Regions from separate parts of the Sphingomonas sp. KR3-1 genome, predicted to be linked through region 3. Evidence: predicted binding sites of a transcription regulator. Region 3 holds the regulator's gene; each other region holds the start of a gene.
What was found. The regulator LexA, encoded in region 3, represses DNA repair genes until DNA is damaged. The targets are predictions, from matches to a motif close to GTTCCNCNCTTGTTCT.

Region 1: uvrA (excinuclease ABC subunit UvrA) is a predicted target of LexA. The motif match lies at 7,944-7,959, and genes of this name have one in related genera.
Region 2: recA (recombinase RecA) is a predicted target of LexA. The motif match lies at 8,034-8,049, and genes of this name have one in related genera.

Annotation. Positions count from the first base shown of each region.
Region 1 covers NZ_JBDZDQ010000004.1:322,232-332,690, reverse strand. The annotation lists gene ABLE38_RS20785 (glycine zipper 2TM domain-containing protein) at 1-91, opposite strand, end outside; gene ABLE38_RS20780 (hypothetical protein) at 159-611, opposite strand; gene ABLE38_RS20775 (hypothetical protein) at 799-981, shown strand; gene ABLE38_RS20770 (hypothetical protein) at 1,025-1,180, opposite strand; gene ABLE38_RS20765 (hypothetical protein) at 1,177-1,386, opposite strand; gene ABLE38_RS20760 (cold-shock protein) at 1,460-1,672, opposite strand; gene ABLE38_RS20755 (hypothetical protein) at 1,820-2,944, opposite strand; gene ABLE38_RS20750 (hypothetical protein) at 3,123-4,295, shown strand; gene ABLE38_RS20745 (hypothetical protein) at 4,472-4,729, shown strand; gene uvrA (excinuclease ABC subunit UvrA) at 4,979-7,930, opposite strand; gene ABLE38_RS20735 (hypothetical protein) at 8,119-8,430, shown strand; gene ABLE38_RS20730 (hypothetical protein) at 8,445-9,617, shown strand; gene ABLE38_RS20725 (hypothetical protein) at 9,738-10,121, shown strand; gene ABLE38_RS20720 (hypothetical protein) at 10,335-10,459, shown strand, end outside.
Region 2 covers NZ_JBDZDQ010000003.1:197,234-207,692, forward strand. The annotation lists gene smpB (SsrA-binding protein SmpB) at 1-248, shown strand, start outside; gene ABLE38_RS16810 (DUF2062 domain-containing protein) at 241-792, shown strand; gene ABLE38_RS16815 (M13 family metallopeptidase) at 1,012-3,003, shown strand; gene ABLE38_RS16820 (response regulator) at 3,188-5,587, shown strand; gene ABLE38_RS16825 (response regulator) at 5,631-5,993, shown strand; gene ABLE38_RS16830 (hypothetical protein) at 5,997-6,659, opposite strand; gene ABLE38_RS16835 (MOSC N-terminal beta barrel domain-containing protein) at 6,717-7,433, opposite strand; gene ABLE38_RS16840 (hypothetical protein) at 7,775-7,897, opposite strand; gene recA (recombinase RecA) at 8,128-9,207, shown strand; gene ABLE38_RS16850 (RNB domain-containing ribonuclease) at 9,457-10,459, shown strand, end outside.
Region 3 covers NZ_JBDZDQ010000001.1:48,237-58,695, reverse strand. The annotation lists gene gltX (glutamate--tRNA ligase) at 1-1,104, opposite strand, end outside; gene ABLE38_RS00300 (ComEC/Rec2 family competence protein) at 1,187-3,349, shown strand; gene ABLE38_RS00295 (EF-hand domain-containing protein) at 3,346-4,041, shown strand; gene lexA (transcriptional repressor LexA) at 4,045-4,728, opposite strand; gene glp (gephyrin-like molybdotransferase Glp) at 4,787-5,971, opposite strand; gene ABLE38_RS00280 (PilZ domain-containing protein) at 6,010-6,903, opposite strand; gene ABLE38_RS00275 (glutathione S-transferase family protein) at 7,064-7,717, opposite strand; gene moaC (cyclic pyranopterin monophosphate synthase MoaC) at 7,878-8,345, opposite strand; gene trpC (indole-3-glycerol phosphate synthase TrpC) at 8,342-9,127, opposite strand; gene trpD (anthranilate phosphoribosyltransferase) at 9,127-10,119, opposite strand; gene ABLE38_RS00255 (cation:proton antiporter) at 10,142-10,459, opposite strand, start outside.

The sequences.
Region 1 (10,459 bases), on a different contig from region 3:
TCGAATAGCCATAGCTGCGCGGGCCGCTGTTATAGTCGGTGCAGCCGGCGAGCGACGTGGCCGCGGCCAGGCCAAGAATCAGGATACGCATGGTTTTCTCTCCGTGAACCCACTCTGACCGGGGGAATGCACAGGGCCGGGGAAAGGTTTCGCCAGCATCACGAAACGCTGTTGCCGAGCTGGGCCAGCGCCGGGCGGAACTGCTCGCGCTCCGCTGCCGGCACCGCGGCGGTGGGATCGGGGCGGAAGGCGTCGGGGGCGCGCTCCGAACCGTCCGGATGGCTGTCGCCGAGCAGGTCGGTGGGCACGGTGCCTTCCGCCGGGCGGCGGGTGACGAACCGGTAGAGCCCATAGGCCGCGGCACCGGCGGCGGCGAGCAGCGCGCCGACCGAGACCGGACCGATGCCCCGCGCTGCCGGCTGGGCGACGGCGGGCTTGGCAGCGGCGCGGCGGGCGGGAGCTTTGGTAGCGGGCTTGGTGGCGACCGACTTTGCAGAGGGCTTGGCCCCAGTCTTGGCCGCGGTCTTGCGGGTGCCCGACGCAGCGGCGCGGGTCCGCTTGGCGGGGGTGGCGGACTTGGACGGCGTGGCGGGGGTCTTGCGGGTTGCCATGGCAAATTCCTGTGCGGTTCGAGGGCTTTCCCGCTGAACCCACAGCCACCGCCGACTGTTCCGGAGCCGCACCGGACCGCCGCCATTTGCGGCGCCGCTGCCATTTGGGGCTCGGCGCGCCGCCACGGCCTGGGATAGGCTGGCGGCGGGGAACCTCGGGGTCGCCACATCATCCGAGGAGCAGGAAATGAGCGACAAGCAGACCCGGGCGCTGACCGTTGCACTGTGGGCGATCGCCGTGAATCTCAGCGTGCTGAGCCTCTCGGCACTCACCGCGCCGGCATCGCCACCGGGAACGGGCCGGGCATCGCCGGCCGAGGACCCGATGCGCTGCGACCGGGATTCCTGCTGGATCCGCGTGCCGCGATAGAAATGGGGGTGGGGCAAGATACCTGCCCCGGGGTTCTGGCCGCCTAGCCGAGCACTTCGAGTGCCGCGGCGCGGGCAATTGCGCGCTGATCGCTGGCTACGAGCGGGAAGAGGCGACGATGTGGCGGCACGAAAGCCTTGAAAGGCTGCTGGTTGCCGCGGGTAATCTGCGTTTCGTGGATATTGTCGAAAAAGTTCATGTAGTTTCCTGTTGGGGTTGCAAATGGGAAGCGGAGACCGCCTCGCGGGCAACGCGGGACGTGGCCGCCCGTTCCTGGCGGATCGCCATGTCGAGCCAAGCCGCCTCGGCCCGCAGATTGCGGTCGCGGACATTGTCCAGCGTGGAGGCATCGGCATCGGCGCGGCACTTTGCCGCCTGGGCCCGATAGTCGGGTTGATTGGCCAAGTCTGTTCTTCCTGATGTGCGGGAAAGGTGGGCGGCCCGAAGGCCGCCCGGGGTGCCGCCGCAGCGGCGCCGCTTATTCGGCGGGCGAGAGGTTCGACGCCGAGGGACGGCCGCGCTTGTCGTTCTCCAGCTCGTAGTTCACGCGCTGGTTCTGATCGAGCGAGCCGAGGCCCGAGCGCTCGACGGCAGAGATATGGACGAAATGGTCCTGGTTGCCGCCGTCGGGCGTGATGAAGCCGAAGCCCTTGGTGGCGTCGAAGAACTTGACGGTGCCGGTGTAGTTCATGGGAATATTCCTTCTGTTGTCGGTGCGCCCAGAATGGACGGACCTCGCGCTGCAAGGGGCAGAAAGAAGGAAGTAAGGGGCCGCAAAGCGCCGAAAACCGTCGATGTGCGACTGTAGCAGATGAGAGATGGGGCCCCGGTCTCGCCATTACAAGGGGTGCCGTTCATCGGGCGCCGCCTTTTCTGCGGATTCCTCCGCGAGTGCTTCGCCGGCGGACGGCGCGTCGGGCGATGCGGGCGATGCGAACGCGGCCTGCGCGGCGAACCAGCGATCGCGCGCCGCGCCCTCCTCGATGCGGCGGATGGCGATCTCGGCGCGATAGGGCAGCTCGACCACTTCCTCCTCCTCGGGCGCCAGCGCGCGCTCATAATCGTCGTCGCCATAGTCACCGGCCTCATAGCCGATGAAATCCTCGGGCGGCGGGAAGCTGGTGCGCCAGCAATCGGCCTGGTGATCCCACCAGACCTGGTCGTCGAGCCCGGGGGCGCCGGCAAAATCTTGAATCTCTTGACTCGTCTGCGCGGGCGCGGGCGCGGGCGGGGCGAGCGCGACCAGCCCGGCGGCCTCGGCCCGGTTCCAGTCGGCGCCCGACCAGGTCGCGCGGGCGGCGGGATCGAGATCGGCGAGCGGCTCGGCGAGATCGGTGTGGGTGCGCAGCCAGGTATCGGCGCGGGCGAGGGCGCGCAGCGGGGCGAGGTCGTCCTCGCTGGCAGGCGCGATTGACTGGGCGAGCAGCAGCCCGGCGCGCGCAGGGCCTGCCTCCTGCGCGATCAGCTCGACATAGCCGGCGAAATCCTGCGCGGCGAGGCGCGCGGCGGCATGGGTGGTCTCGCGCGCCGCACGATCGGCCATGCGATCGAGCCGGGCGAGCATCGCCATGCCGAGGCGATTGTCGTGCCGGTGCCGCTCGACTTCGCTGCCGTCGGCGCGGGTGATCGTCTCGACCGTGCCGTGATAGGCACGCTCCATCAGCATGTCCGCCAGCGTGTCGCGCGACTGGAGCACCGCCGCCTGCCAGCCGATCTTGAACTGCACGCCCTTGGCCGAGAGGCGGAAGGCATAGGCCGACTGCTTGGACAGCCCGACCAGCCGGCAGGCCTGGTCGACGGTCAGCCCCTCGGCAAGCGCCTGGAGGAAGGTGGCCTGCTTCTCCCCCGACCAGCCGGCGATGCGCTGCGACGGGGTGGTGGCATATTCGTGGAAGGGCGTGTCGGGGAGGTGGCCGTCATTGAGCGGGATGCCGGCGGGGATCGGGGGGAATTGCAGTGCCATCGGTCTGGTCCTCTCGTCTGGAGTCGGGGGAGGACCGTTCAGATATGCTGGAATGGGGGTTGTAGGACAGCGATTTGTTTATGGTTTGTTCCAATCCCTCCGGTTCGGCGCAGCTTTGCCTTGTGTCAGCGACACCTCTCAGGGAGCCTATTCTTGTGTTATCGTCCGGGAGGTACTTATGGCTGTAAAGCGAACCTGCTTTGTGATATCTCCGATTGGCGCTGACGGCAGCGAGATACGCGCAAGAGCGAATGATTTTCTTGAGTTGCTGGCCGAGCCCGCCTTGCAGATGTTCTCGTTCGACGTAATTCGAGCTGACAAAATACAGCAAGCTACCGCAATCACCGGCGATATCATCAGGCTGGTCCAGGAATCGGATCTCTGTCTTATCGACCTGACGGATAGCAATCCCAATGTCTTCTACGAATGTGGGCGACGACATGAGACTGGCAAGCCGTTCATTCAACTTGTTGCGAAGGGGCATGAAGGCGCGCTTCCCTTCGATGTCGCAGGAATAAGGACAATAATTTATGACCTTGATTCGCCGCGGGAAGCGCTTCGATCGGTAAAGGAACTTCAGGGCTTTATTCAACTTATTATCGATGCGGGCTTTACGATAGGCAATCCAGGTGAGTCGCTGGCCGCGATGTCCCAGAGTATCGAGAGAATTGAGAGAAAGGTTAACCTTCTCGTTGAAGGTGGTGGCGGGCGGCAGGCCAATGCCGCGGGCGGAGGAAGAAGTCTAGAGGACTATATGCTTCCGCCTTCTGCTGTGTTCATGAAGGCGATCCGCGAAGGAAACCTTGATCGGGCCTTTTCCGCCGCACAGCGGCTGAAGGGCAAAGACACGCCCGAATATGCAAGCTTGTTGCTGGTTCTCGCTTCTGCGGGTCAGGAAAGAGCCTACCTGTTGTTGAGCGACCTCGTTTCGGAGGAAATTGCCAAGGGGGCATTCGACGAGGTGTCGACAAAAACCTTGATGATGTCCATTGGCGGCGTGAAAAAGTATTTCGAAGAATTGGGTACGGAGGACAAGGCTGTTACGTATTTGAACGATCTTGTTGTAAAGATCATGGATATGGATGGCAGTGGCGGCGTAATTTCTTTTATATATAATCAGTTGGGTATTATCTATGCGGGAAAAGACGAGTCTAAATCGATAGAGTACACGCTATTGGCCATAAAGTATAATAAAGAAGAGCCTGCTTATATATATAATTTGTGTCTAAGTTATGAAAGGGTAGGAGATGTAAATAATTTGAATAAGTGGTTGAAGAAGCTTGGTGAAATGGACGTAGGGGATGACGAAGATCATGCAGCCCTGCTTAGAAAATATGGCTTCGGTACATAGCATAATTGTATAATATTGTGGAATAGTCTGGCTTACAAGAGCGGCCTGACCACCATTACCTGTACGAACGTCGAGATCGGGCTCGGCCCCACCGACCCCACCGGCCCCACCGGCCCCACCGGCCCCACCGGCCCCACCGGCCCCGCCATGATCCGCTTGGTCCTCCCGCGGGTCGGATGTTTGACGTCAAGTGTGATTTTCTGGCGGCGCCAGCTGGTCCGGGCAAAGGTGAGTGGCGGCAGATTTACAAGCGCGCGGAAAAGGACATAGGACTGGTCAGCTTGATCCCTCGCAAAGCCGCGAAGATATACACCAGCGGTATACTTCAGATCAGCGCGGCAAGCCGGTTCCGCCCGCCACGCGAAAGCGGAGCTTCAGTCGTTCGCCGCCATTTCGGCTTCGAGCGCTTCCTTCTCGCTCAGCTCGATCGGTAGCGACTCGTTCCCGGCAACGGGTCATTGACGCAGTTCGGCGAGGTGGTTGCGGGTATCGAGTGGGCCGCCGAAACGCGATGGGTCTTGTGAGTTGGTCACGCTGCGCTCGCCCGGCGCAGTGGAGGCGGGGCTTGGCAGCAGAAGGGGCGGGGCGTCATGGGAGATTTGAGCGAATCCGGGGCGGGGCTTCCGCGGCCCGTTCCGTCACGCCCCTCTCCCCGCGAGCGAGCGGGGAGAGGGAGAATGGACTCACTCCGCCGCCACCGTCTCCCGAACCTTCCCCTTCCCCAGCAACGGCGCCAGATACTTCCCCGTGAAGCTCCGCGGCTCCTTCACCACCTGCTCCGGCGTGCCCTGGGCGACGATCTCGCCGCCCTTGACGCCGCCTTCGGGGCCCAGGTCCAGGATCCAGTCCGCGGTCTTGATGACGTCGAGATTGTGCTCGATCACCACCACGGTGTTGCCCTGCTCGACCAGCGCGTGGAGCACTTCGAGCAGCTTGCGGACGTCCTCGAAATGCAGGCCGGTGGTGGGCTCGTCGAGGATGTAGAGCGTGTTGCCGGTGGCGCGGCGGGCGAGTTCCTTGGCGAGCTTGACGCGCTGGGCCTCGCCGCCGCTGAGGGTGGTCGCCTGCTGGCCGACCTTGACGTAGCCCAGGCCGACTTCGGCCAGCATCGCCATCTTGTCGCGGATCGGCGGGACGGCCTTGAAGAACTCGACCGCGTCCTCGACGGTCATGTCGAGCACGTCGGCGATGCTCTTGCCCTTGAACTTCACTTCGAGGGTTTCGCGATTGTAGCGCGCGCCGTGGCAGACGTCGCAGGTGACATAGACGTCGGGGAGGAAGTGCATCTCGATCTTGAGCACGCCGTCGCCCTGGCAGGCCTCGCAGCGGCCGCCCTTGACGTTGAAGCTGAAGCGGCCGGGCTTGTAGCCGCGCGCCTGCGCCTCGGGCAGGCCGGCGAACCAGTCGCGGATGGAGGTGAAGGCGCCGGTATACGTGGCCGGGTTCGAGCGCGGGGTGCGGCCGATCGGCGACTGGTCGATGTCGATCACCTTGTCGAGATATTGCAGGCCGGTGATCTTGTCGTGCTTGCCGGCGAGGACGCGGGCGCCGTTGAGCTGGCGCGCGGCGGCGGCGTAGAGCGTGTCGATCGTGAAGCTCGACTTGCCCGAGCCCGAGACGCCGGTGATGCAGGTGAAGGTGCCGAGCGGGATCGACGCGGTGACGCCGCGCAGGTTGTTGGCGGTGGCGTTCTCGACCGTCAGCTTCTTGCCGGTGCCCTTGCGGCGCTTGGCCGGCAGCGGGACCTCACGGGTGCCGTTGAGATAATCGGCGGTGACGCTGCCGGTGGTGTTGAGGATCTCGTCGAGCGTGCCGCGCGCGACGACGTCGCCGCCATGGACGCCGGCGCCGGGGCCCATGTCGAGGATATAGTCGGCGCTGCGGATCGCATCCTCGTCATGCTCGACGACGATGACGGTGTTGCCGAGATCGCGCAGGCGGCGGAGCGTGGCGAGCAGCATGTCGTTGTCGCGCTGGTGGAGGCCGATGCTCGGCTCGTCGAGCACGTAGAGGACACCTGAGAGTCCTGATCCTATCTGGCTGGCGAGGCGGATGCGCTGGCTCTCGCCGCCCGAGAGCGTGCCCGAGGTGCGGTTGAGGTTGAGATAGTCGAGGCCGACATTGTTGAGGAAGCCGAGCCGCTCGTCGATCTCCTTGAGGATCGCGCGGGCGATCTCCCGCTGCTGGTCGGTGAGCGTGGCGGGGAGCTTCTCGAACCAGGCGAGCGCATCGACCACCGAGAGGCGGGTGGCGTGGCTGATGTCCTCGCCGGCGATCTTGACGGCTAGCGCCTCGGGCTTGAGGCGGGCGCCGTGGCAGACCTCGCAGGGATGTGCGGCCTGATACTTGCTCAGCTCCTCGCGCATCCAGGCGGACTCGGTCTGCAGCATGCGGCGGTTGAGGTTGCCGATCACGCCCTCGAACGGCTTCTTCACGTCGTACGACTTGCGGCCGTCGACAAAGGTGAGGGTGACCGGCTTGCCGCCGGTGCCGTGGAGGATGACCAGCTGGACCTCACCGGGCAGGTCGCGCCACGGCGTGTCGAGGCTGAAGCCGAACTCGCGGGCGAGCGAGCCGAGCACCTGCATGTAATAGGGCGAGGGCGGGTTGGACTTGGCCCAGGGCACGATCGCGCCCTTCTTGATCGTCAGGTCGTGGTTGGGGACGACCAGGTCCTCGTCGAACACCAGCTTCTCGCCCAGGCCGTCACAGGCCGGGCAGGCGCCCTGGGGCGCGTTGAACGAGAACAGGCGGGGCTCGATCTCGGGGATGGTGAAGCCGGAGACCGGGCAGGCGAACTTCTCGGAGAAGACGATGCGGTTGTCCGGAATGCCGGTGCCCTTCATCGCGCCGCCGGTGACGTTGAACTCGCTGCGCGCCTCGGCGACGCGGTTGCCGGCGAGCTCGGCGACCGTGGTGTCGACCAGGTCGACATAGGCCAGCCCCTCGGCGAGCTTGAGCGCGGTCTCGAAGCTTTCCGCCAGGCGGGTGCCGATGCTGTCCGACACGACGAGGCGATCGACCACCACTTCGATGTCGTGCTTGTACTTCTTGTCGAGCGCCGGGGCTTCCTCGATCAGATAGGTCTCGCCGTCGATGCGGACGCGCTGGAAGCCGGCGCGCTGCCACTCGGCGAGCTCCTTCCTGTACTCGCCCTTGCGGCCGCGGACGACGGGGGCGAGGAGGAGCAGGCGGGTGCCCTCGGGCAGCGCGAGGACGCGGTCGACCATCTGGCTGACGGTCTGCGCGCTGATCGGCAGGCCGGTGACGGGCGAGTAAGGCACGCCGACGCGCGCCCAGAGCAGGCGCATGTAATCATAGATCTCGGTGACGGTGGCGACCGTCGAGCGCGGATTGCGCGAGGTCGTCTTCTGCTCGATCGAGATGGCGGGCGACAGGCCCTCGATATGATCGACATCGGGCTTCTGCATCAGCTCGAGGAACTGGCGGGCATAGGCCGAGAGCGACTCGACATAGCGGCGCTGGCCCTCGGCATAGATGGTGTCGAAGGCGAGCGAGGATTTGCCGCTGCCCGACAGGCCGGTGATCACCGTCAGCGTGTCGCGCGGGATGTCGACATCGACTCCCTTCAGATTGTGCTCGCGGGCGCCACGGACGGAGATGTGAGTAAGCATGCGGGGACCAACCGTTCCAGATTTGTTCTTAGTATAGGAAGCGCGTGAGGCAGGTCAACGCGCGAGACGCGATGTGGGTGCGGCGCGGGCGCGGGGCAAGGGGAGCGGTTGTTGCGGGGGCGTGATGGCCGTCACGCGTGCTCGGCGTCGAAAGGGTTAGTTCTGCGGTATCACTAAGGAGAACCGCCATGCCGGACACTATCGAGCTGAAGGTCAAGGTATCGGACAAGGACCGTATCAAGGCCTATTCCTTCGCTTATGACGCTGACCGAGTGTCGTCCGAGAACCCGGTGCTGCCGATAATCATGAACAACGGTTCCGGCGCCTTCCAAGTGCGGCCGGGCGAGCCCGGTCGCCTCATCTGGGGCATGCGTGGCGACGAGGGCGGCAGCATGAAGGTAGAGCTGCTGCGCGACGGCACGGTGATCCAGAGCCGCGAAAAGTCGACGATCCCGCCCGGCGAGACGCGGGCGATCGACTTTTTCGACATCACGCTTTGAAACGGGAGGAGAACGTGTCCAAGCGCTTCGCCCTTGTCCTGGCAGCCCTCACGCCGGCCACCGCGCTGGCGCAGCAAGCGCCGCCGCCCGAGGAAAATGACAGCTCGCTTCTTACCCCCACCGGTGAACTGGCCGGGGATAACGCCCGCCAGGCGACCTTCGACATGATCGTCGCGGATCGGACTGCCGACGGCCCGGGCTATGGCAACCACGCGCCCGCAGTGCAGCCTGAATTCGCGCTGGTGGCGACCGACGACAAGAAGCAGGCAAGTGTCTCCTTGTCGTTCGACCTGAGCAACCCGTTCGGCGGGAATGGCCTTTCGCATACTGCGCTGACCCTGACGGGTACGACCGACCTCGCCAAGAATGGCGCGACGAGCTTTGGTGACTTTGCGAGCGGTCTGACCGGAGGAACCAGCATCGAACTGGGCTTCACGCATTATTCGGGGCGGTTCGCACCGCAGGACCTCGACTATGCGCCCGTACAGAAAGCGGTCGATAATTGCCGCGCCGAGCATACAGGCGCTGCCGATCTGGCGACCCTGTGCGATCCGTCGAAGTACAAGACCGGCGCATCAATGTTCGTGCACGAATATAATCGCGCCGGATTGCGCCGGTTTCTCAACTCCGGGTTGCCTGGTGGAATCGAATTCTTCGGCATCAAGGGCAGGGCGACCCAGACCGATTTCACGTATCTCGATCAGGCGGCCTTCGCGACAAAAGACGTCTCGCGTTTCGGCTTTACCCTGACTGCCCTGTATGGCGAATTGTTTGCTTCAGGCAGGACTTCGCTGGCGACGTCATTCACCTATGGGCGGAGTGACAAGGCCGATGACGAGATCATGCTATGCCAGGCGGTCAATGCGACGCAGACGCGTTGCATCACCGCCGCCGGCGGGCCGCCGAAACGCAAGACGCGTAGCGTCCTTTCGGTGGAGTTGCGGCAAGCATTTGGCCCCAGCGGCAAGTCGACGAGGTTCGGGCTGGCGCCGCTATTGAGCCTGGACTTCGAGAACAAGGATTTCGCCGCCGACTTGCCGATCTATCTGGTTGGAGACGGCGTCGGGAAGCTCCGGGGCGGCATCCGCATCACTTACGAGAACACGAGGCGGGCTTCGGGCGGCCGCGAAGAAGACGTGAAGTTCGGCGCCTTCGTGGGCGTGCCCTTCTCGCTGTTCTTCAACTGATCTTTGGCAACGAACTCTCGGATGAAGGGCGACGGGCTGAGCCTGGGCCACGGGTGAATCGACGCTTCCGGACGGAAGAGCGGCTTCGGCTGGCGCGTAAGCAAGATTGGGAGGACGAATATGGCAGAGAAAATTACGCCCTTCGGGGAATTTTGCGGTGATTATCTCGCGACCGCGGCTGGGTTCGCACATTGGGGTCGGATCTTCCTCATAGCTGCATTTGTCGCCGCGGCGGTCTATGCCCTGATCGAGGCCTATAAGCGGTGGAAAACACCCGTCACCCGGACCGACGGCAGCAGGTTGGTCGATGGGGCGATCACGGGGTTGCCGATCAAGGACTTGGCCGATGCCCTGCGTGAGCTCGTCGTCGCGCTTGCTACCGCGCCGGTATGGCTCGCGATGATGGCGGTCGGCATCTTCGCCCTATGGGCGGCAGGCACGCTGGTGCCGGACAAGTGCACGCTTGCCGACAGCTACAAGCCGGTGCCCGCCGCTTCGAAATAGCCTCGTCTATCCCCCTTCGCTCCCATCGGCGAAGGGCCGGCACGGCCCGCTCCTCGATCCGGCGGGCCGCGCCGGTCGTCCGCCGCGCGCCTCCCTAGGGTGCGCGGCGGACCATCTTGGCCGGCGCGACTTTCCTTTCGCAATGCTGCACCGTCATTTCACTTGCCGTTCAGCGGCGGAGGCGGAAGCTGGCGGCACAGTGGGAGAGAGGCCATGCGGTTCGAGAGGATGATCAGGCTGGCGGCGCTGGCGGGCGCGGCTTTGGTGGTGGTGCCGGGTGCGGCGGGCGCGGCGCCGGTGGCGGCGATCGGCCAGGCGATGCAGCAGCAGGCGGACGG
Region 2 (10,459 bases), on a different contig from region 3:
GCTTCAACCACGAGCCGAAGCGGCCCCGTAAATTGCTCCTTCATGAGCGCGAGATAAACAAGCTTCACGGCGCGGTCGCGCGCGAGGGCATGACCCTCGTGCCCCTCTCCATCTATTTCAACGGGCGGGGCAGGGCGAAGGTCGAGCTGGCGCTGGCGAAGGGCAAGAAGACGCATGACAAGCGCGAGACGATCAAGGAACGCGACTGGAAGCGGGAGCAGGGACGCATCCTCCGCGACCGTGGCTGATCCCGTTCGGAAATCGCGCTTCGGCCACTGGCTCGACAAGGCGACGCCCAGCCGCGAGTCGGTCGAGGGCAATCGCTGGCTGCGCCCCGTCGCCCACCGCGTGATGCACAGCGCGCTGTGGCGCTTCACCCGGCGCTCGGTGCCGCGCGGCGTTGCGCTGGGCGTGGTGACCGGCGTGCTGGTGCCGATGGGGCAGATTCCCGCCTCGGCGATCCTCGCGCTGCCGCTGCGCGCCAATATCCCGGCCGCCGCGGCGACCACCTTCATTACCAATCCCTTCACCACGCCGCCACTCTGGGTGGCCGCCTATTGGCTCGGCAGCTGGATGCTCGGCACGGGCAGGGCGGTCGAGGCGCAAGTGCAGGCAGTCGAGCAGGGCTGGGGCGACTGGCTGCTCCACCAGGCCGGCCCGGCGACGCTGACGGGCCTGGTGACGATCACCGGCGCGCTCGCGCTGATCGGCTATTTCGGCACTGCGCTCGCCTGGCGGCTGTGGATCGCGCGCAAATGGAAGCGGCGGGCCGAGGCGCGCGCCGCGCGTTGAGCTCTCGGCGCGGAAACAGGATGGAAACAGATTACTGCGCCAGGGCGTAATAATCTTGCGTCGGATCGATTGACGGAGCGTATCAAGCGTCTAAGACAGCGCGGTTCAATCATCTGGGGGTCTCCCATGCGCCTGTCGCTCCTTGCCACCACTTTTCTCGCCGCGCCCGTGCTGCTCGCCGGTTGCGCCGGCACCCATGAAGACGTTGCCAGCACGCCGATGCCGGTCCAGGCCGAGCCGGTGAGCGAGCCCGCGCCGCAGCCCGACAAGCCCAAGCCGGTCTACGGCACCTATGGCTTCGACACGGCCGGCATGGACGCCTCGGTCAAGCCGGGCGACGATTTCTACAACTACGCGAACGGCGCCTGGGCGAAGAACACGCCGATCCCCGCGGACAAGTCGAACTACGGCGCGTTCAACATCCTGGACGACAACGCCAAGAAGCAGACGCACGACATCCTCGAGGCGGCGAAGGCCGATCCCAGCTCGAAGATCGGCACCGCCTATGCGACCTATCTCGATACCGCCGCGATCGATGCCAAGGGCCTCGCGCCCGCCCAGGCCTGGATCGACCAGGTCAAGGGCCTCAAGTCGAAGGCCGGCTATCCGGCGCTGATCGCCGCTGCCCGCCGCAACGGCGTCGGCGTTCCCTTCGGCGCCTATGTCGGCCAGGACGACAAGGATCCCGACGTCTATGCGCTGAGCCTTGGCCAGGCCGGCCTCGGCATGCCCGACCGCGACTATTACCTGTCGAAGGACGCCAAGTTCGTCGAGACCAAGACGGCATATGAGAAGCACCTTGCCGCGCAGCTGACCAATGCCGGCGAGCCCAACGCCGCTGCGCGCGCCAAGGCGATCGTCGATTTCGAGACGCAGATCGCCGCGGTCCAGTGGACCCGCATCGAGAGCCGCGACGCCAACAAGACCTACAACAAGATGACCGTCGCCGCGCTGCAGAAGTCGGCGCCGGGCTTCGACTTCAAGGCGTTCTTCGCTGCCGGCAAGGTGCCGGTCGATAGCGTGATCGTTGCCCAGCCGAGCGCGATCACCGGCATCGCCAAGCTGGTCGGCGCCGCGCCGCTCGGCGTGCTCAAGGACCAGCTGCTCGTCCGCACGCTCGACAATTTCTCGGACGTGCTGCCGAGCAAGTTCGACAAGGAGCAGTTCGCTTTCTACGGCACCACCCTCTCGGGCACGCCCGAGCAGGAGGAGCGCTGGAAGCGCGCGGTCGACTTCACCACCGGCGCGCTGTCGGACGATGTCAGCCAGGTCTATGTCGCCAAATATTTCCCGCCCGAGACCAAGGCGGCGGCAGACCAGCTGGTGAAGAACATCATCGCCGCGATGGACGCCCGCATCGACAAGCTCGACTGGATGGCGCCCGAGACCAAGGTCAAGGCGCACCAGAAGCTCGCCGCCTTCACGCCCAAGATCGGCTATCCCGATCGCTGGCAGGATTACGGCGCGCTGACGATCACGGCTGGTGACGCTTTCGGCAACAACGTGCGCGCCAACAATTGGCAGTATGACGACAATGTCTCGAAACTCGGCCAGCCGATCCGCCGCTGGGAGTGGGGCATGACGCCGATGACGATCAACGCCTATGCCAATCCCGGCATGGTCGAGATCGTCTTCCCGGCCGCGATCCTGCAGCCGCCCTTCTTCGATCCGAACGCCGATCCTGCGATCAACTATGGCGGCATCGGCGCGGTCATCGGCCACGAGCTGAGCCACCATTTCGACGACCAGGGCGCCAAGTACGACATGCACGGCCGCCTGACCGACTGGTGGACGCCGGCGGACGTCAAGGCGTTCAAGGAGCGCACCGACGCGCTGGTCGCCGAGTATGACCAGTATGAGCCGCTGCCGGGCATGCATGTGAAGGGCGCGCTGACGCTCGGCGAGAACACCGCCGACCTGGCCGGCCTGACCGTTGCCTATGACGCCTACAAGAAGTCGCTGAACGGCGCCGAGGCGCCCGTGCTCGACGGCACCACCGGCGATCAGCGCTTCTATCTCGGCTGGGCCCAGGTGTGGCGCCGCAACTATCGCGAGGCGAACCTGCGCCAGCGCCTGCTCACCGATCCGCACTCGCCGTCGGTCCAGCGCACCTGGGTCGTCCGCAACCTCGATCCCTGGTACGGCGCCTACAACCCCGATCCGGCGACCAAGCTGTTCCTGGCGCCCGGCAAGCGCGTCCGGATCTGGTGATCTGAAGAATTCCCGCTCCCTTTGGGAGCGGGAAGGGGCCCGCGAGCGAAGCGAGTGGGAAGGGTGAGGGTCGACATTTCCGTTCGACCCTCACCCTTCCGCGCCTTCGGCGCTCCCTCCCTCTCCCAATGGGAGAGGGAATTGGCGGCTTGACCCGCGCCCTTTGACCGAACATCGGTGGCGCATGGCCACGCTGCCCGCCCATTCCAGCCCGATATCGCCGTCCCGCCGCTGGCTGCCCTTTGCGGCGGCGATCCTCGCGGGCATCCTGGCGGGCGCGCTCATCCTGCTCACGCTAAACGATCGCGCCGTCGCCGTCGGCTTCGTCGCGGCCGGGCTGCTCGCCGCCGGCACTTTATGGGGGGCGCGCAAGCTCTTCCACGCCGATGCCGTTGCCGACCAGCCGGTCGACTGGTCGGTTGCCCAGGCGCTTGCCGCCGCGAGTGACGATGCGCTCGCCGTCACCGACCGCGCCGGCCGCCTGGTCTGCGCCAACAGCCGCTTCGAGGCGCTGTTCGCCGGCTGGCCGACCCCACCCAACCTGCCCTTGAGCGACGCCGCGGTCGCCGCGCTCGGCACCGCCGCCCGCACTGCCTGGCGCGACGGCGAGGCGCGCGAGGACAATATCCAGGTGTTCGGCGCGCCCGTCTCCACACGCATTCAGCGTGTCGGCGAGGAGTCGCTGGTCTGGCGTTTCATCGGCGTCCAGGCGCTCGACCTTGCCAGCCAGACCCAGGCGCTGATCGACGGCCATACCGGCGACCGGCTCGGCTCCTCCGGCATCATGGCCGCGATGGTCTCGCCCGAGGGGCGCGTCCGCGCCGCCAACCGCGTGTTCCGCCTGCGGGCAATGGGCAGCGGCGAGGCGGCGGTCGAGGGCCGCGACTTCGCGCGCTTCCTGATCACCGACTCGATGGGCCTGGTCCGCTTCGAGCGCGAGGGGCTCGAGGGCACGCCGCTCCGCGTCCTCCAGATCCCGTTCCTCGACGGCGAGGATGCGCCGCTGCTCGTCGCGCTGCTCGACGAAGAGAAGGGCAACGCGACGACCCCTGCGATCGGCGCGAGCGCCGGCGCGCATGTCCGCTCGCTGATCGCCTTGCTCCCGCTCGGGCTCGCGCTGGTCGATCGCGACGGCCGCTTCGTCAGCATGAATGATGCGTTCGTCCGTGCCACCCGCGTCAATGCCGCCGCGCCGCCGCTCTACCCCGGGGACTTGATGGTGCGCGAGGACAAGGCGGCGCTCGCCGATGCGGTCCGCCGCTTCGCCGGGGGCGCGCCGCAATCGGCCGAGATGACCGTGCGCCTGGCCGATGCGCCCGAGGAGCCGGTGTCGATCGGCCTCGCCGGCGCGCGCGGCCTCGGCGATGCCGCGGTGCTGATCAGCCTCAAGGATTCGGGCGAGGAGTCGAAGCTCAAGCGCCAGGTCGCGCAGGCGACCAAGATGCAGGCGGTCGGGCAGCTCGCCGGCGGTGTCGCGCACGATTTCAACAACATCCTGACCGCGATCATCGGGCACTGCGACCTGATGCTGATGCGCCATTCGCCCGGCGACAGCGACTATGACGACATCCAGCAGATTCGGGCGAACTCGAACCGCGCCGCCTCGCTGACGCGCCAGCTGCTCGCCTTCTCGCGCCAGCAGACGCTGCGCCCGCAGCTGCTCCAGCTGCCGGACGTGATTTCCGAGGTATCGAACCTGCTCAAGCGCCTGCTCGGCGAGACGGTGCGCCTCGAGGTCAAGCATGGGCGCAACCTGGGCCCGGTGCGCGCCGATCCGGGGCAGCTCGAGCAGGTCGTGGTCAATCTCGCGGTCAACGCGCGCGACGCGATGCTGTCGAAGAATCCCAATGGCGGCGGCACGCTGATCATCGAGACCAGGGCGGTGCCCGCCTCGGATGTCCGCCGGATGGACGACGACGTGCTCCCGGTCGGCGACTATACCGCGCTGCGCATCGCCGACACCGGCACCGGTATCCCGCCCGAGATCCTGCCCAAGATCTGGGAGCCCTTCTTCACCACCAAGGAAGTGGGCAAGGGCACCGGCCTCGGCCTCTCCACTGTCTACGGCATCATCAAGCAGTCGGGCGGGTTCATCTTCGCCGACAATCCGCCGGAGGGCGGCGCCGAGTTCACCATCTACCTGCCCGTCCATGCCGCGACCGAGGCACCCGTCGCCGCCAAGCTGCCCGGCATCAAGGAGAAGCCCGCCGACACCTGGGGCACCGGCACGATCCTGGTGGTCGAGGACGAGGACATGGTCCGCGCCATCGCCGAGCGCGCGCTGGCCCGCCAGGGCTATACCGTGCTCACCGCGGAGAACGGCGAGGCGGCGCTCGAGCTGCTCGAGACGATCGACCGGCCCGACCTGCTGATCTCCGACGTTGTCATGCCGGTGATGGACGGGCCCAGCATGGCCCGGAAGGTCCGCGTCAAATATCCCGACCTGCCGATCCTCTTCATGTCGGGATATGCCGAGGAGCAATTGCGCAAGTCGATTGATCTGGAGCAAGTTTCCTTCCTGCCCAAACCCTTTTCGGTACAACAACTTGCCGAAGCGGCGCGGGATGTGCTGCCCCCGAAATAAACCCTTGGCGACGGGCGGTTTTCCTGCGATGTGATCGGCCACTATGCCGCAGTCGCAAAAGATACTGATCGTCGAGGACGAGCCGCTCATCGCGATGATGCTCGAGGATTTTCTCGATGCGCTCGACCGCGGCGTCGCCGGCACGGCGGACAGCGTCGCCACTGCGCTCGAAGTGATCGAGGCGGGCGGCGTCGATGCCGCGATCATGGACGTGAACCTGCGCGGCGGCGAGACCAGCTGGCCGATCGCCGATGCGCTGACCGCGCGCGGCATCCCCTTCGTGCTCGCCACCGGCGGGGCAGGGGACATGATCGCCGAGGCCTATCGCAACCGCCCGGTGCTCTCCAAGCCGTTCACGATGGACAGCGTCGAGAAGGCGCTCGACAGCCTCTTCGCGGCGAGCTGAGCCTCACTCCCGTAACAGCTGATCGACGCTCTTGCCCGAGGCCAGCGTCGTCGCGACCTTCCGCCGCGCATCATGATAGGCCAGCCCGGGCGTCTGCGTTCCCGCCGCCTTCAGCGAAGCGGCCTGCGCATCGGATAGGCTGCTCTCCTGCGCCACGAAGTCGCAATAGCCCTCCACCTTCCAGGTGGCGAAGCTGCGTGCCGCCAGCCCGTAGCGCCGGTTGATCAGCAGGTGGACGGTCTCGTGCGCGATCGTGCCGCTCAGCGTGCGCCGGTTGCCGATCGCGGCGCCGTTGCGGACCGCGTCCTCGGCGCTCGACGCCTGGTTGAGCACGATGCTGCTCGAGAAGGGCCGCGTCACGGCAAAGGCGCCGTGCGAGCTCGGCAGCGATAGCAGTGCCCAGCGCCAGCCGCCATCGGTGAGATAGATCGCGCGCGGCCCCAGCGGCGCGGCGATCGCGCTGGCTGCGTCGAGCCTGGCAGCGCGATCGAGGATCGCCTGCATCCGCGGCGCGATCGGATCGACCGAATAGACGGTGACCTCGCCGAACTGCGCGCGGTGCGGGAAGGCGAGCACCGACGGCGCGTAGAGCATCGTGCCCAGCGCGGCGGCGGTCCCGACGGCGATGCCGCCCAGCCAGCGGTTCCAGGTGCGAAGATCGGCCATGATTCCCTCCCGTGCGGCCACGCTGCCCAAGCGCGCCGGGTATGTCGAGGCCGAAAGCTAGTCCACCAGCCACACCGGATCCCCGATCCGGATCAGCCCCGGCCGCGCCGGCCCCGCATAGACGCCGTATGCATTGCCGAACGCCTGCGCGACCGTGCGCAGCACGCGCGGCTCCTTGGCGCCGGTCACCGGGTCGATCGTCACGATCACGCAGCGGGCGATCGGGTCGGCGCATTGCACCACGGCCCCGTCCTCCTCTCCGCCGAACGCCAGCCGCCGACCCTGCCACTGCGTCGCCGGCAGGTCGCTCTCGACGATCACGTTGATCCGGAAGCGGGCGATGTCGAGCGTGCAGCCATGCGCCGCCTCGAGCGCGGCGTGTCCGGCAGTCGACTGGATCGAGACCGGCATCGAATCATAGCAGCCGCGCGCCACCTGGATCAGCGATGCCGGTTCGCCTGCGCCCGCCTCGAGATGCCCTTTGAGCAGCGGGTCGTGGAGCGAGAGCGTCGCGCCGTCGGGCGTCTCCACCAGCACTGCGCTCGTCTTGGGCTTGCCGGGATCGGCGAAGCGCGCGCGGTGCAGCACCATCGCCGGCACTTCGCGCGCCGTCAGCCAGGGAAAGCGCGTGCCGTTGGCGGCGCGGACGAAGGCATATTGCCGGTCGCCCTCGATTCCCTGCCAGTCGAGCTCGGCCACGCCGAGCTGCTCGCCGGCCATCGACTTGACCGGAAAGCGATTGAGCGCGCGAACATGGCCGACGATGCGGGGCATGCGCGCCGGGCTAGCGGCGCTTCGCTCCCGCGGCAATCCGCCTCAGTGCATCCCCCACAGCGCCACATTGGCGGCGCCGCGTCCGCGCCCCCGCGCGTGTCGTACCAGAAATCGACGCGCCGCAGGCTCCGCCGGCCGGCGCCGCGCAGGTCGATCACGCGGCTCTCTCCGCCCTGGGGGATGTTATAGCGCACCGGAATGTTGTCGGGTGCGCCATTGTCATAGGTCACCACCAGCTTGGCCAGCTGCAGCGGCGCGTCGCGCACCTTGAACTTGATCCGGCGGAAATTGTCGTACGGACCCTGCACCCGGATCGTATCGTGATCGGCGGTGAACCGTGCCTAGGTGGCGCCGAGGAAGCGCCAGCTGCCGGCGGGGCCGGGGGCGGGGCGGCTGACCTGCTGCGCGGCGATCGCGCCGGAAGCGGTCATGCCGGCCAGCAGCAGCAAGGGAGCGAATTTCATGAGCGCGTCCTCCGTGTCGCTTGGCCTAGCCGTGCATGCCGGCGCGCGGCATCGGGGATAGCCTTGGCCGCGCCGCGATTTTCCCCCGATCCGCGCCTGGGGGAACGAGAAGAACGATTATGGAACAAAAATTTTCGTTCCGCTCTTGTTCCGTGAGAACAAACGCGATACATGCCGTTCCAACACAGGTTGATGCAGCGTGCTAAACCTTCTAGCGACGGGGACTTCCAATGGCAGCTTCGCTCAAGGTGATTGACGGCAACATGGCGATTTCTTCGGACAAGCAGAAGGCGCTCGACGCCGCACTCGCGCAGATCGACCGCGCATTCGGCAAGGGGTCGGCGATGAAGCTCGGCTCCAAGGAGGCGATGCAGGTCGAGGCGATCTCGACCGGCTCGCTCGGGCTCGACATCGCGCTCGGCGTCGGCGGCCTGCCGCGCGGCCGCGTGATCGAGGTCTATGGCCCGGAAAGCTCGGGCAAGACCACGTTGGCGCTGCATGTCATCGCCGAAGCGCAGCGCACCGGCGGTGTCGCAGCCTTCGTCGATGCCGAGCATGCGCTCGATCCGGTCTATGCCAAGAAGCTGGGCGTCAACATCGACGAGCTGATCGTCTCGCAGCCCGATACCGGCGAGCAGGCGCTCGAGATCGTCGATACGCTGGTCCGCTCGAACGCGATCGACGTGCTGGTGGTCGATTCAGTCGCCGCGCTGGTGCCGCGCGCCGAAATCGAAGGCGAGATGGGCGACAGCCATGTCGGCCTCCAGGCCCGGCTGATGTCGCAGTCGCTGCGCAAGCTCACCGGCTCGATCAGCCGCTCACGCTGCATGGTGATCTTCATCAACCAGCTGCGCATGAAGATCGGCGTGATGTACGGCAATCCGGAGACGACGACCGGCGGCAACGCGCTCAAGTTCTACGCTTCGGTCCGCCTCGACATCCGCCGCACCGGCCAGATCAAGGACCGCGAGGAGATCATCGGCAACACCACCCGCGTGAAGGTGGTGAAGAACAAGGTGGCGCCGCCGTTCAAGCAGGTCGAGTTCGATATCATGTACGGCGAGGGCATCTCGAAGATCGGCGAGATCCTCGATCTCGGCGTCAAGGCCGGGCTCGTCGAGAAGTCGGGCGCCTGGTTCTCGTATGACAGCGTCCGCATCGGCCAGGGCCGCGAGAATTCGAAGAATTTCCTCAAGGACAATGACGAGCTGCGCGAGCGCCTCGAAAAGGCGATCCGCGCGCGCACCGAAAAGGTCGCCGAGGGACTTATGACCGGTCCCGACGCCGATGACGGCGACGACGATCTATAATGGATTTACAGGCCGCGCCCGCGTGCGACGCGTGAGGCAGCGATCACGGGCTCAGACCCATTGGAAGACCCGGCGCGTTGCCCCGCGCCGGGTCTTTCCCGTTGGGGGCCTCGCGCGCACGCGCGTGAATGTCGCGGCTTTTGTGACCTTTCGGACTCCGCGCCGTGTTGGATTGCTTGTGCGGCGGAGCGCGCTTTGGCGTGAACTTCGTGGACTTTGCAGCGGCGCCTGGTGCGGTAGGATGGCCCGATGAAGGCGGTTCTCGATCCCGATCGCGTGCTGGCTGGCGGGCTCGCCGCCATCCGCGGCCAATTCCATGTGCCGGAAGGTTTTCCGCCCGAGGTCCTGGCCGCCGCCGAGGCTGCGGCGCGGCGAGTCCCGGACGCGCATGTCGATCGGACTGCGCTGCCGCTGGTCACGCTCGATCCGGCGCGCTCCACCGATCTCGACCAGGCCTTCACGATCGAGGCCAGCGGCAGCGACTTGCTGCTGCGCTATGCGATCGCCGATGTCGCCTGGTTCGTCCGGGATGGCGACCCGGTCGATGCCGAGGCCTGGCGGCGCGGCGCCACGCTCTATCTGCCCGATGGCAAGGCCGGTCTCTATCCGCCGGTGCTGAGCGAAGGCGCGGCCAGCCTGTTGCCGGATGGCCCGCGCCCGGCGGTGCTGTTCACCGTCCGCGTCGCGCCGGATGGATCGGCGACGCTCGAGGATGCCGAGCGCGCCTTGGTGGCGAGCCGCGCCAAGCTGGGGTACGAAACCGCCACCGCTGCGGACCTGCCGCCGCAATTCGCCGAATTCGCCTGCCGCATCACCGTTGCCGAGGCGCGTCGCGGCGCCGCCCGCGTCGATCCGCCCGAACAGGAAGTCGTCCAGCGCCCCGACGGCGGCTATGCGCTCGCCTTCCGCGCCCGCCACGCTTCCGAGGACCAGAATGCCGCGCTGTCGCTCGCGGCCAACCTCGCCATCGCCGACGTGCTGCGCGCGCACCGAACCGGCCTGTTCCGGGTGATGGCCGAGCCCGATGCCGCGGCGGTGCTGCGCCTGCGCAACACCGCCCGTGCGCTCGGTGTCGCGTGGCCCGAAGCCCAGCCGCTCGCCGCGTTCCGCACCGGCCTCGATGCGGCGGACCCGCACCAGGCCGCGTTGATGCTGGCCATCCGCCGCGCCGGGCAGGGGGCGAGCTATGCGCCGTGGCGCGCGGACGCGCCGCCCTGGCATGCCGCGGTCGCCGCGTCCTATGTCCACGCCA
Region 3 (10,459 bases):
CTCTGCCAATTCTAGGAGATTTGCGGCGCGAGGTTTCAATTCTGCCATGCTGCGACGCAAAAGATCCTGCTGCGATTCCGAAAGTTCGAAACCGAGTCGCGGCGCGACCAGATCGGCCAGGCGCGCATCGCTTGCCGAACGGATATAATGGCCGTTCAGGTTCTCGAGCTTCTTCAGGTCGAAGCGCGACGGGCTGCGGCCGACGCCGGCCAGCTCGAACCACTCGATCGCCTGTTCGCGGCTGATGATCTCGTCGTCGCCATGCCCCCAACCGAGGCGCAGCAGATAGTTGGACAGCGCCTCGGGCAGGATGCCGAGCGCGTCGCGATATTCGTCGACCGCCACCGCGTTCTTCCGCTTCGACATCTTGGTGCCGTCCGGATTGAAGATCAGCGGGATGTGCGCATATTCGGGCTCGTCCCAGCCCATCGCGCGATAGATCGGCAGCTGGCGGAACGCGTTGTTCAGATGATCGTCGCCGCGGATGACGTGCGTCACCCCCATGTCGTGATCGTCGACCACCACTGCGAGCATATAGGTCGGCGTGCCGTCCGAGCGGAGCAGGACGAGATCGTCGAGTTCGGCATTGTTCACGGTCACTGCGCCCTGGACATGGTCCTGGATCGTCACGCTGCCTTCGCGCGGCGCCTTGAGGCGGATGACGAAGGGCGCATTGCCGCCCTCGGCCTCATCGCGGTCGCGCCAGCGGCCGTCATAGCGCAGCGGCTGCTTGTTCGCCTTCTGCTCGGCGCGCATCGCCTCGAGCTCCTCGGCGGTGGCGAAGCACTTGTAGGCATGGCCGTTCGCCAGCATCTCGCGAGCCACCTCGGCATGGCGTGCGGCGCGGGAGAACTGGAACACCTCGTCGCCGTCCCAGTCGAGGCCCAGCCAGCGCATGCCGTCGAGGATCGCCGCGATCGCCGGCTCGGTCGAGCGGGCGCGATCGGTATCCTCGATGCGCAGCAGGAACTTGCCGCAATGGTGGTGGGCATAGAGCAGGTTGAACAACGCGGTGCGTGCGCCGCCGATGTGCAGGAACCCGGTGGGGGACGGTGCGAACCGCGTGACGACCTGTTTCGCACCCGTATCAGATGTTGCGCCCAACCGAGCTTGCTCCCAGACTGTGTTTCCGATGGCCCATTCAGCCGCCGAGGGCGCCCCTAGCACGGGGTCTGCCTCCCTTCAAATGGGGGCAGGGGCGGCCTTTCGCCAGTGTGCGGCGGCGATCGAGCACTGGCTCGAGGCCGAGCGCGCGCAGCTCCCCTTATGGCTGCCCGTCGCGCTGGGCGGCGGGATCGCGGGCTGGTTCCTGCTGCCCGATGCCGCGCGCTGGACCGGCTTCCTGCTCGCCGCCGCCGCGGTGGCGCTGCTCGGGCTCGCGCTGCCGGGGCGGTTGGGGCGGTCGCTGCTGCTCGGCGGGCTGGCGCTGGCACTGGGCTGTGCGCTGATCTGGTGGCGCGCCGAGCGAGTCGCGGCGCCGGTACTGGCGCGCCCGGCGGTGGTGGCGATGACCGGCAGGGTGGTGCGAGTCGAGCCGCTGCCGGCGCGCGACCTGGTGCGGGTCACGCTCCTGCCAGGGCGCAGCGACCTGCCGCCGCGGATACGCGTCAATCTTGCCACCAAGGACGTGCCGGTGGGTGTTGCGAAGGGAGCCGTTCTGGCGTTGCGGGCGCGACTGATGCCGCCGGCCGAGCCTGCGGTGCCGGGCGGATACGACTTTGCCCGCGCCGCCTGGTTCGCCGGGCTGGGCGCGACGGGCAAGGGCTTCGCGCCGGTGACCGTGATGAAGCCGGCGGAAGCGGCGGGCGCGGACCTGCGCGCGTCGCTCTCCGCGCATATCCAGTCGCGACTCGAAGGCAGCGCCGGCGGCATCGCCTCTGCGCTCGCAACCGGCGACCAGGGTGCGATCACCAATGACGATGTCCAGGCGATGCAGCGTTCGGGCCTCGCGCATTTGCTCTCGGTGAGCGGCCTGCACGTCACCGCGGTGACTGCCGCGGCGATGCTGCTCGTGCTCAAGCTGCTCGCGCTGAGCCCCACGCTGGCGCTGCGCTGGCGGTTGCCGCTGGTCGCGGCGGGCGCGGGTGCGCTGGCGGCGATCGGCTATACCTGGCTTACCGGCGCCGAGGTGCCGACGATCCGCTCCTGCGTCGCCGCGCTGATGGTGCTGCTCGCGCTGAGCCTGGGGCGCGAGGCGATCACCCTGCGGCTGGTCGCTGCGGGTGCGGTGATCGTGCTGCTGTGCTGGCCCGAGGCGCTGGCCGGCCCGAGCTTCCAGCTGAGCTTCGCCGCGGTGACGGCAATCGTCGCGGTGCATGAGAGCCCGCGGATCAAGCGCTGGTTCGGCAAGCGCGACGAGGGCTTGCCCGCCAAGCTGGCGCGCGAACTGGGCTCTTTGCTGCTCACCGGCGTGCTGGTCGAGGCGGCGCTGGCACCGATCGCGCTCTATCACTTCCACCAGTCCGGCATTTACGGCGCGCTCGCCAATATCGTCGCGATCCCGCTGACGACCTTCGTGATCATGCCGCTCGAGGCGCTGGCGCTGCTGTTCGACCTGGTCGGGCTGGGCGGGCCGTTCTGGTGGCTGACCGACCAGGCGCTCCACCTGCTGCTCTGGCTGGCGCGGACTACCGCCGGGGCGCCCGGTTCCGTCGCGGCGTTGCCGGGGATGCCGGGCGGCGCCTATGCGCTGATGGTCGTCGGCGGATTGTGGCTCGCGCTGTGGCGGACCGGCGCGCGCTGGGCAGGCGGCGTGCCGCTCGCGATCGGCATGGCCTGGGCGCTGCTGACCCCGGCGCCCGACCTGATCGTCACCGGCGATGGCCGTCACCTCGCGATCCGCATGCCTGAGGGCGGCTTCGCGCTGCTCCGCGACCGGGCGGGGGACTATACCCGCGACATGCTGGCCGAGAGCGCGGGCACCGAGGAGGATCTTGCTGCGCTGGACGAAGAGCCTGGGGCGCGGTGCAGCGCCGACCTTTGCCTGATCGAGCACCGCGCTGGCGACCGCGTCTGGCGGGTGGCGGCGACGCGCAGCGGCTATCCGCTGCCCTGGGCCGAGTTCACTGCGCTGTGCCGCAGCGTCGACGTGATGATAAGCGACCGGCGCCTGCCGGCGGGCTGTTCGCCGCGCTGGCTCAAGCTCGACAAGCCGGCGCTGGCGAAGACGGGCGGGGTGGCGATCGCCTTTGCCGGCGCGCGCGTCACCACCGTCCGCGGGCCGGGGCACCATCCATGGCGCGACCCGCCCAAGGTGCAGCCGCCCTATCAACCGGAACAACCCGATCCGCATGTCCGGACACGAAATCGCTGGCCTTCGGCGCGGGGTGGCGGTTTTCTTTCGCCATGATGCGAGCCCCGAAGAAGAGCGACACGATCGAGGTGCGGCTGCCGCATGCGGTGAAGCGGGCCTTCATGGCGCAGTGCCAGGCCGAGGGGCGGACCGCGAGCGACGTGGTGCGCGGTTTCGTCGAAGGGCGGATCGCCGGCGCGCCGCCTGCGCCCACGCCGGCGCCGCGGCTCTGGCTGCGCCTGGTTGCGGCTGCCGCGATGATCGGCGCACTCGGGCTGGCAATGCCCTCGGTGGTGACGGCAGCGCCCGATTTCCGGCCGGGCTTCGCGGCAGTCGACCGCAATCACGACGGGATCCTCACGCCGGACGAATATGGCACCGGGCCGCAGCCGGTGCTGCATTGCGGCGCGCATCGCACGATGGCGCTGCCGCTGCGCCGCGCCTCGGCACCCGAGGTCCGCGGCATCCGGCCTTTTGCCGTTGCGGCTGCGGACTTCAGCTTCGCCGACACGGACAGCAATCGCGACGGCAAGATCAGCCTGGGCGAATATGCCGCGCGCCGGCTCCGCGTGCTGCATGCCGGCTTCGCGCTGCTCGATGCCGATCACGATGGCAGGTTGACGCCCAGGGAATATGCCGCCGGTTGGAGCAGCTTCCTGTTCAAGGGCGTGCAGCCCGATGTCGCGCCCTTCCAGGAACTCGATCGCAACGGTGACGGCAAGGTCAGCTGGAGCGAGTTCCTGGCCTGAGGCTCAATATTTGCGTAGCAGCCCGGCGAGGCGGCCTTGCACGCGAACCTGGTCGGGGCGGTAGCGCTGGGGATTGTAGTCGCGGTTCGCCGGGTCGAGCCGGATCATCGCGCCTTCCTTGCGGAAATACTTCAGCGTCGCCTCATTCTCGTCGATCAGCGCAACGACGATCTCGCCGTCCCGCGCCGTCTCGGTGCGGCGGATCAGGGCGTAGTCGCCGTCGAGAATGCCGGCCTCGACCATCGAATCGCCGGCAACCTCGAGCGCATAATGCTCGCCCGCACCGAGCAGGGCGGCGGGGACGGGGAGCATCGCCGAATCTTGCAGCGCCTCGATCGGGGTGCCGGCGGCGATGCGGCCGTGCAGCGGAATCTCGATCACGTCATTGGCCGGCGCCGGCAGATTCGTTGACTCCTTTGACGCACCCACGGGTGCGGGAGCCGCCTTGGCCGGCTTCTTCGCGGTCTCGCCGCGTTCCGGCATGCGCAGCACTTCGAGCGCGCGGGCACGGTTGGGCAGGCGGCGAATGAACTCGCGCTCTTCCAGCGCCGAGATCAGCCGGTGCACGCCCGACTTCGACTTGAGATCGAGGGCTTCCTTCATTTCCTCGAACGAAGGCGACACGCCAGTCTCGGCAAGCCGATCGGCAATAAAGCAGATGAGCTCGTGCTGCTTGCGCGTGAGCATCCCGTTTCTCCCGGTCTGGAACAGACTGGGAACGTTTATGCAATGTTCCGCGCGCTTGTCAAGCGATGTCGAGGATTTCTGCCGAGTCGCCGGTTTTCGCCTCCGGAGCGCCCGCAGGACGGACGATCAGGCAGGTCGCCTGCGCCAATGTGCGCAGCATCGACGAGTCCTGGATCGGTGCGACATGCGCCCGCCCATCGACCAGCACGGCACGGAGATAGTCGGCGCGCGCGCCGGTGGCGGGGAGCGGTTCGCCGAGCGGCACGTTGCGCGTCTTTGGCAGCGGATCGGCGGCGCCGGCGAGGTGCGCGACCAGCGGGCGCGCGAACAATGTGGCGGTGACGAAGGCCGAGACCGGATTGCCGGGCAGGCCGAGCACCACGGCATCGCCGAGCCGGCCCGCCATCATCGGCTTGCCGGGCCGCACCGCGACCTTCCAGAAGTCGATCGCGGCGCCCGCGGCCTCGAGCGCCGGGCGGACGAGATCGTGATCGCCGACCGAAGCTCCGCCGCTGGTGACGAGCAGGTCGCAGTCCAGCGCCCGGAACGCCGCCGCGAGCGCGGCGCGATCATCGGGCAGGATGCCGAGATCGATCAGCGCGACCGGCAGGTCGGCGAGCAGCGCGGCGAGCAGCAGGCGGTTGGTCTCGGGGATCTGGTCGGGGCCGAGCGGCGTGCCGGGTGGCACCAGCTCGTCGCCGGTGGAGAGCAGCGCCACGCGGACCTTGCGGCGGACGGGCAGGGCGGCATGGCCGGCGATCGCGGCGAGCGCGAGCCGGGCGGGGGTGATCCGCTCGCCGGCCCGGATCAGGACCTCGCCTTCGGAGAAATCGAGCCCGCGCGGGCGGACGCTGCTGCCGAGCCCGAGCGGGCCTTCGCCGGCTAGCGTGAGGGCAGCACCGTCGCGTGCAGCTTCCTCCTGCACCAGCACGGTGTCGGCGCCTGGCGGGAGCGGGGCGCCGGTGAAGATGCGGATCGCCTGGCCCGGGGCGACTTCGCCGGCGAACCCGCGCCCGGCGGCGCTTTCGCCGATTACCTGCCAGGGCCCGGGCAGATCGGCGAAGCGGATCGCATAGCCGTCCATCGAGGAGAGGTCGGACGCGGGCTGGGTGCGCAGCGCGAGGATATCCCGCGCCGCCCAGCGGCCCGCGGCCTCGGCGGGCGGGCAGCTCTCCTCCGCTACCGGTTCGGCCAGCGCGAGCAGGCGGGCCTGGGCTTCGGCGACGGGGAGGAGGGCGGTCATCCGCCCGGCCTAGGATAGCGCGCGGACCTGCGCCAGCCTCAGTTCGGGTTGGTCATCCGCCCGATATCGCCGGCCTTGAGCGGCAGGCGGAACTCGCAAAGATAATGGTTGCGGTCGTCGCGCTCGATCACCGAGGCCGGGCCGCCGCCGATATGCGGGAGCGAGATCCACAGCTGGGTGCCGGCGGCGAAGGGCGCGTTGGTCTCGAACTCGACCAGATGCGGGGTGATCGCGCGCAGCTTGACGTTCCACCAGCGCACGCCCTCGCGCACCCGCGCCGGCGCATCGAGGCGGATCGCCTGCTTGTCCGGGATCAGGCCGGTCGGCTCGTGCATCACCGCCATGCGCGTGTGGTGCGGCGGGGTCTTCTGCACCTGGCGGAGCCACGGCATCAGCATCTGCCAGGGAATGTCCTCGTAGAAGGCGACGCCGGCGAGATTGCCCTGCGACCAGCGGACCACGCCATCGAGTGGGCGCAGCCCATCGAAATTGATCTGGACGACATCGCCGAGCTGGAGCGCGATGTCGGTCTCGAAGCCGCAGCCGCCCTGCGAGAGGTTGCGGCTGCGGGTGAATTCCACCTGGTTGCCGCGGCGCACGCAGATCGTCTGGTGCAGCTCGACGCGCGGCACGTTGCGGCGCTCGGCGGGAAGGGCGGCGAGGTTGCGCGCGAGCGTGCTGATCACGTCGATCGGCTCGGCGAAGAGGAAGCCGGCGGCGCCTTCGTCGGTCCAGGAGACTCGACCGGGCAGCGACTGGCCGTTGGCGAGCTCGAGGTTGAGCAGGTCGCCTTCCGCGACGTCGTCCTCGATCTGGAGCGTCGCGCCGGCGGCGCTCAGCTTGCGGATCGTGCAGGGCAGGCGGCCGCTCTCATCGGCGAGGAAGGCCGAATCCAGGCTGGCATGCTCGGACGGATCGGCGGCCGCCAGCATCGCCGGCGGCTCGGCCCCGAGACTGAAAATGGTGGAGGACGCAAGCCCTTGTCGCATAACTGAAATTTCTCGCCCAGACGCCCGGGGTGATAGTGGCGGCGCGGCGTGAAGGCGGGGTTAATTCTGAGGGTTGCGGAATCCCTAATGCGCCCCGGAACGATCAGTCGCGGTCCGGCGCGCCGAGGGGGAAATAGCCGCGATAGGGCCGCGCTTCCTCGACGCAGCGCGCGATCGAGGGACGCGCGAGCAGACGGGCGCGATAGGCGCGGAGATGGGCCAGGTCCTCGGGAATGGGGCGCACCCAATCGGCGTAGAAGAGCGAGGGCCCGGCGGCGCAATCGGCGAGCGTGAAGCGGTCGCCCACCGCCCAGCTGCGCCCGGCGAGATAGGCATCGAGCCAGGCATAGACCTTGTCGAGCTTCGCCATGGCCTCCTCGAGACCGACCGGGTCGCGCCGCTCCTCGGGCAGCAGCGCGTTGAGCACGGGCCGCTGCATCATGCCCATGACATAGTTGTCGAACACCCGGTCGAGCATCCGCGCCTGCACCGCGAGGTCGGGGTCGGCGGGGATCATCGGCACCGGGCCGGGATGGTGGACGTCGAGATATTCGACGATCGCCGTCGCCTCGAGCACCGTCCGCTCGCCCTCGACCAGGACGGGGAAGAGCTTGAGCGGCCAGCGCGCTTCCAGCTCGGCACTGGCCCCAGGGTCCTCGAGATTGCGGAACGCGAAGTCGGTGCCGTTCTCGTAGAGCGCGATCAGCGCCTTCCAGGTGTAGGACGAGAAGGGGTGGCCGAAGAGCTGAAGGGTCATGGCGGGGCTCGAATAGTTAGGTTGTGAACTAACTATTATGATTTGGTGCGGCTGTCCATCCCTGTTCGTCACCCCGGCGAAAGCCGGGACCCAGGGTTTCTCTACCGTGCCGCGCTTGGCTGTGGATCCCCGCCCGCGCGGGGATGACGGGAAGAGGGCGTCAGGCCACCCAGTCGCCCGATTTGCCGCCCTTCTTGGAGAGCAGGCGAATCTCGCCGATCACCATCGCCTTATCGAGCGCCTTGGCCATGTCGTAGAGGGTGAGCAGCGCGGTGGAGACGGCGGTGAGCGCTTCCATCTCGACGCCGGTCTGCGCCTCGGTCGCGGCAGTGGCAGTGACGGTGATGCCCGTCTCGTCGGGGATCAGGTCGACCGCGACCTTGGTGAGCGGCAGCGGGTGGCAGAGCGGGATCAGCTCGGCGGTGCGTTTGGCGGCCATGATCCCGGCGATGCGCGCGGTGGCAAGGACATCGCCCTTCTTGACTGCGCCCGCACGGATCGCGGCGGCAGCCTCGGCCGACATGGTGATGCGGCCGCTGGCGACGGCTTCGCGTGGGGTGATCGCCTTCCCCGCGACATCGACCATGCGCGCGGCACCGGTTTCGTCGAGATGGGTGAGGTCGTTCACCCCACCAAGGCCCGCGTCGCCGCCTCGACATCGTCCTGACGCATCAGAGATTCGCCGACGAGGAAGCAGCGAATGTCGTGCGCGGCCATCGCATCGAGGTCGGCGCGGCTGTTGAGCCCGCTCTCGGCGACGAAGGTGCAGTCGGCCGGCGCGTGGCGCACCAAGTCATAGGTCTTCTGGAGGTCGACCTCGAAGGTCTTGAGGTTGCGGTTGTTCACTCCGATCAGCCGCGAGCGCAGCTTGAGCGCGCGCTCGAGCTCGTCGGCGTCGTGCACCTCGACCAGCACGTTCATGCCGAGCCCGATCGCGGCGTCCTCGATCTCGGCCATCTGGCCGTCGTCGAGCGCGGCAACGATGATCAGGATCGCATCGGCCCCGATCGCGCGCGATTCGAACGCCTGCCAGGGGTCGACCATGAAGTCCTTGCGGATCACCGGCAGGTCGCAGGCGGCGCGCGCGGCGATCAGATACTCCTCATGCCCCTGGAAATATTCCTGGTCGGTCAGCACCGAGAGGCAGGCGGCACCGCCGGCCTGATAGGCGCGGGCGTGCGCCGGCGGATCGAAATCGGCGCGGATCAGGCCCTTGGACGGGCTGGCCTTCTTGATCTCGGCGATCAGGCCGTAGCCGGTCGCCGCCTTGGCATCGAGCGCAGCCTTGAAGCCGCGCGGCGGCGTGCGGGCGAGCGCCTGGCCGTGCAGGTCCGAAAGCGGCACGGCGGCGCGGCGCTCGGCGACTTCGCGGTGCTTGGTGACGATGATGGTGTCGAGGATCGTGGACATCAAAAGGCGATCCAGCAGTCGAGCAGCGCGTTGGCAAGGCCCTTGTCGATCGTCTCGGCGGCTTCCTCGGCGCCTTCGCGCAGGTCGCTCGCCTCGCCGGCGATCACCAAGGCGGCGGCGGCGTTGAGCAGCACCGCGTCGCGATAGGGGCTTTGCTCGCCCTGGAGCAGGCGGCGCAGGGCGAGGGCGTTGTATTCCGGGCCGCCGCCGCGGATCGCGCTGAGCGGGTGGCGCGGGAGCCCGGCATCCTCGGGCGTGATCCGCGACGGGAGCCCCGAGCTGCCGATGCTGACGACGACGCTGGCATGCTCGGTGGAGAGCTCGTCCAGCCCTTCCTCGCCGGAGACGATCGCCGCGGCCTCGACGCCCAATTGCTCGAGCGCCTCGGCGTAGATCGGGGCATAGTCGGGGCGGGCGATGCCGATCAGCTGGCGGGTGACGTGCGCGGGATTCGCCAGCGGGCCCATCAGGTTGAAGATCGTGCGGCGGCCGATCCGGCGGCGCAGCGGCCCGATGCGCGCCATCGAGGGGTGGTGCGCCTGGGCGAAGAGGAAGGCGATGCCGAGTTCGTGGAGCGATTCCTCCGCGCGTGCGCCGGCGCGGTCGAGATCGAGGCCGAGCGCCTCCAGCGTGTCGGCCGCGCCCGACTTGGACGAGGCGGCGCGGTTGCCGTGCTTGGCGACGGGCACGCCGGCCGCCGCGACGACCAGGCTCACCGCGGTCGAGACGTTGAGCGTATGGTGGCCGTCGCCGCCGGTGCCGCACACGTCGATCGCGCCTTCGGGAGCGGTGATCGGGATCAGCCGCGCGCGCATCGCCCGCGCGGCCTCGGCGATCTCGACGCTGGTCTCGCCGCGCTCGGAAAGCGCGATCAGGAAGCGCTCGATCTCGGGCTCGGGGGCAGTGCCGTCGAGAATGTCGGCAAAGGCCTGCGCCGCGGACTCGCGGGCGAGCGGCGATGCGGGATCGGGAAGGAGGGTAAAGGTCGTCACGCGGGCTCTATCGCGCTTCGCATTATGCGAAGTCGAGCAAATCCTGCTTTAGCCCGCTTCGATCAGGTGCCGCCCCTCGGGGCTGATCGAGAGTTCGCGCCAGTCGAGTTCCTCCTGGAGCTGCTCGTAGAGATCCTGGCCGATCGTGTCGTCGTCGAGCAGTGCATCGAGCCGCGCCCGCTGGGCGGCGATCGCGCAGAGCCTCAGGCGCTGGCGGGCATCGAATTCGGGGCAGACATTGTCGGCGCCGTTGCGGTCGATCTCGAACTGGCGGCGGGTCTCGTCGGCGATGCGGCCCTGCTCGTCGGGACAGCGCCGCGAGCGCGGCTTCGGCCAGCGC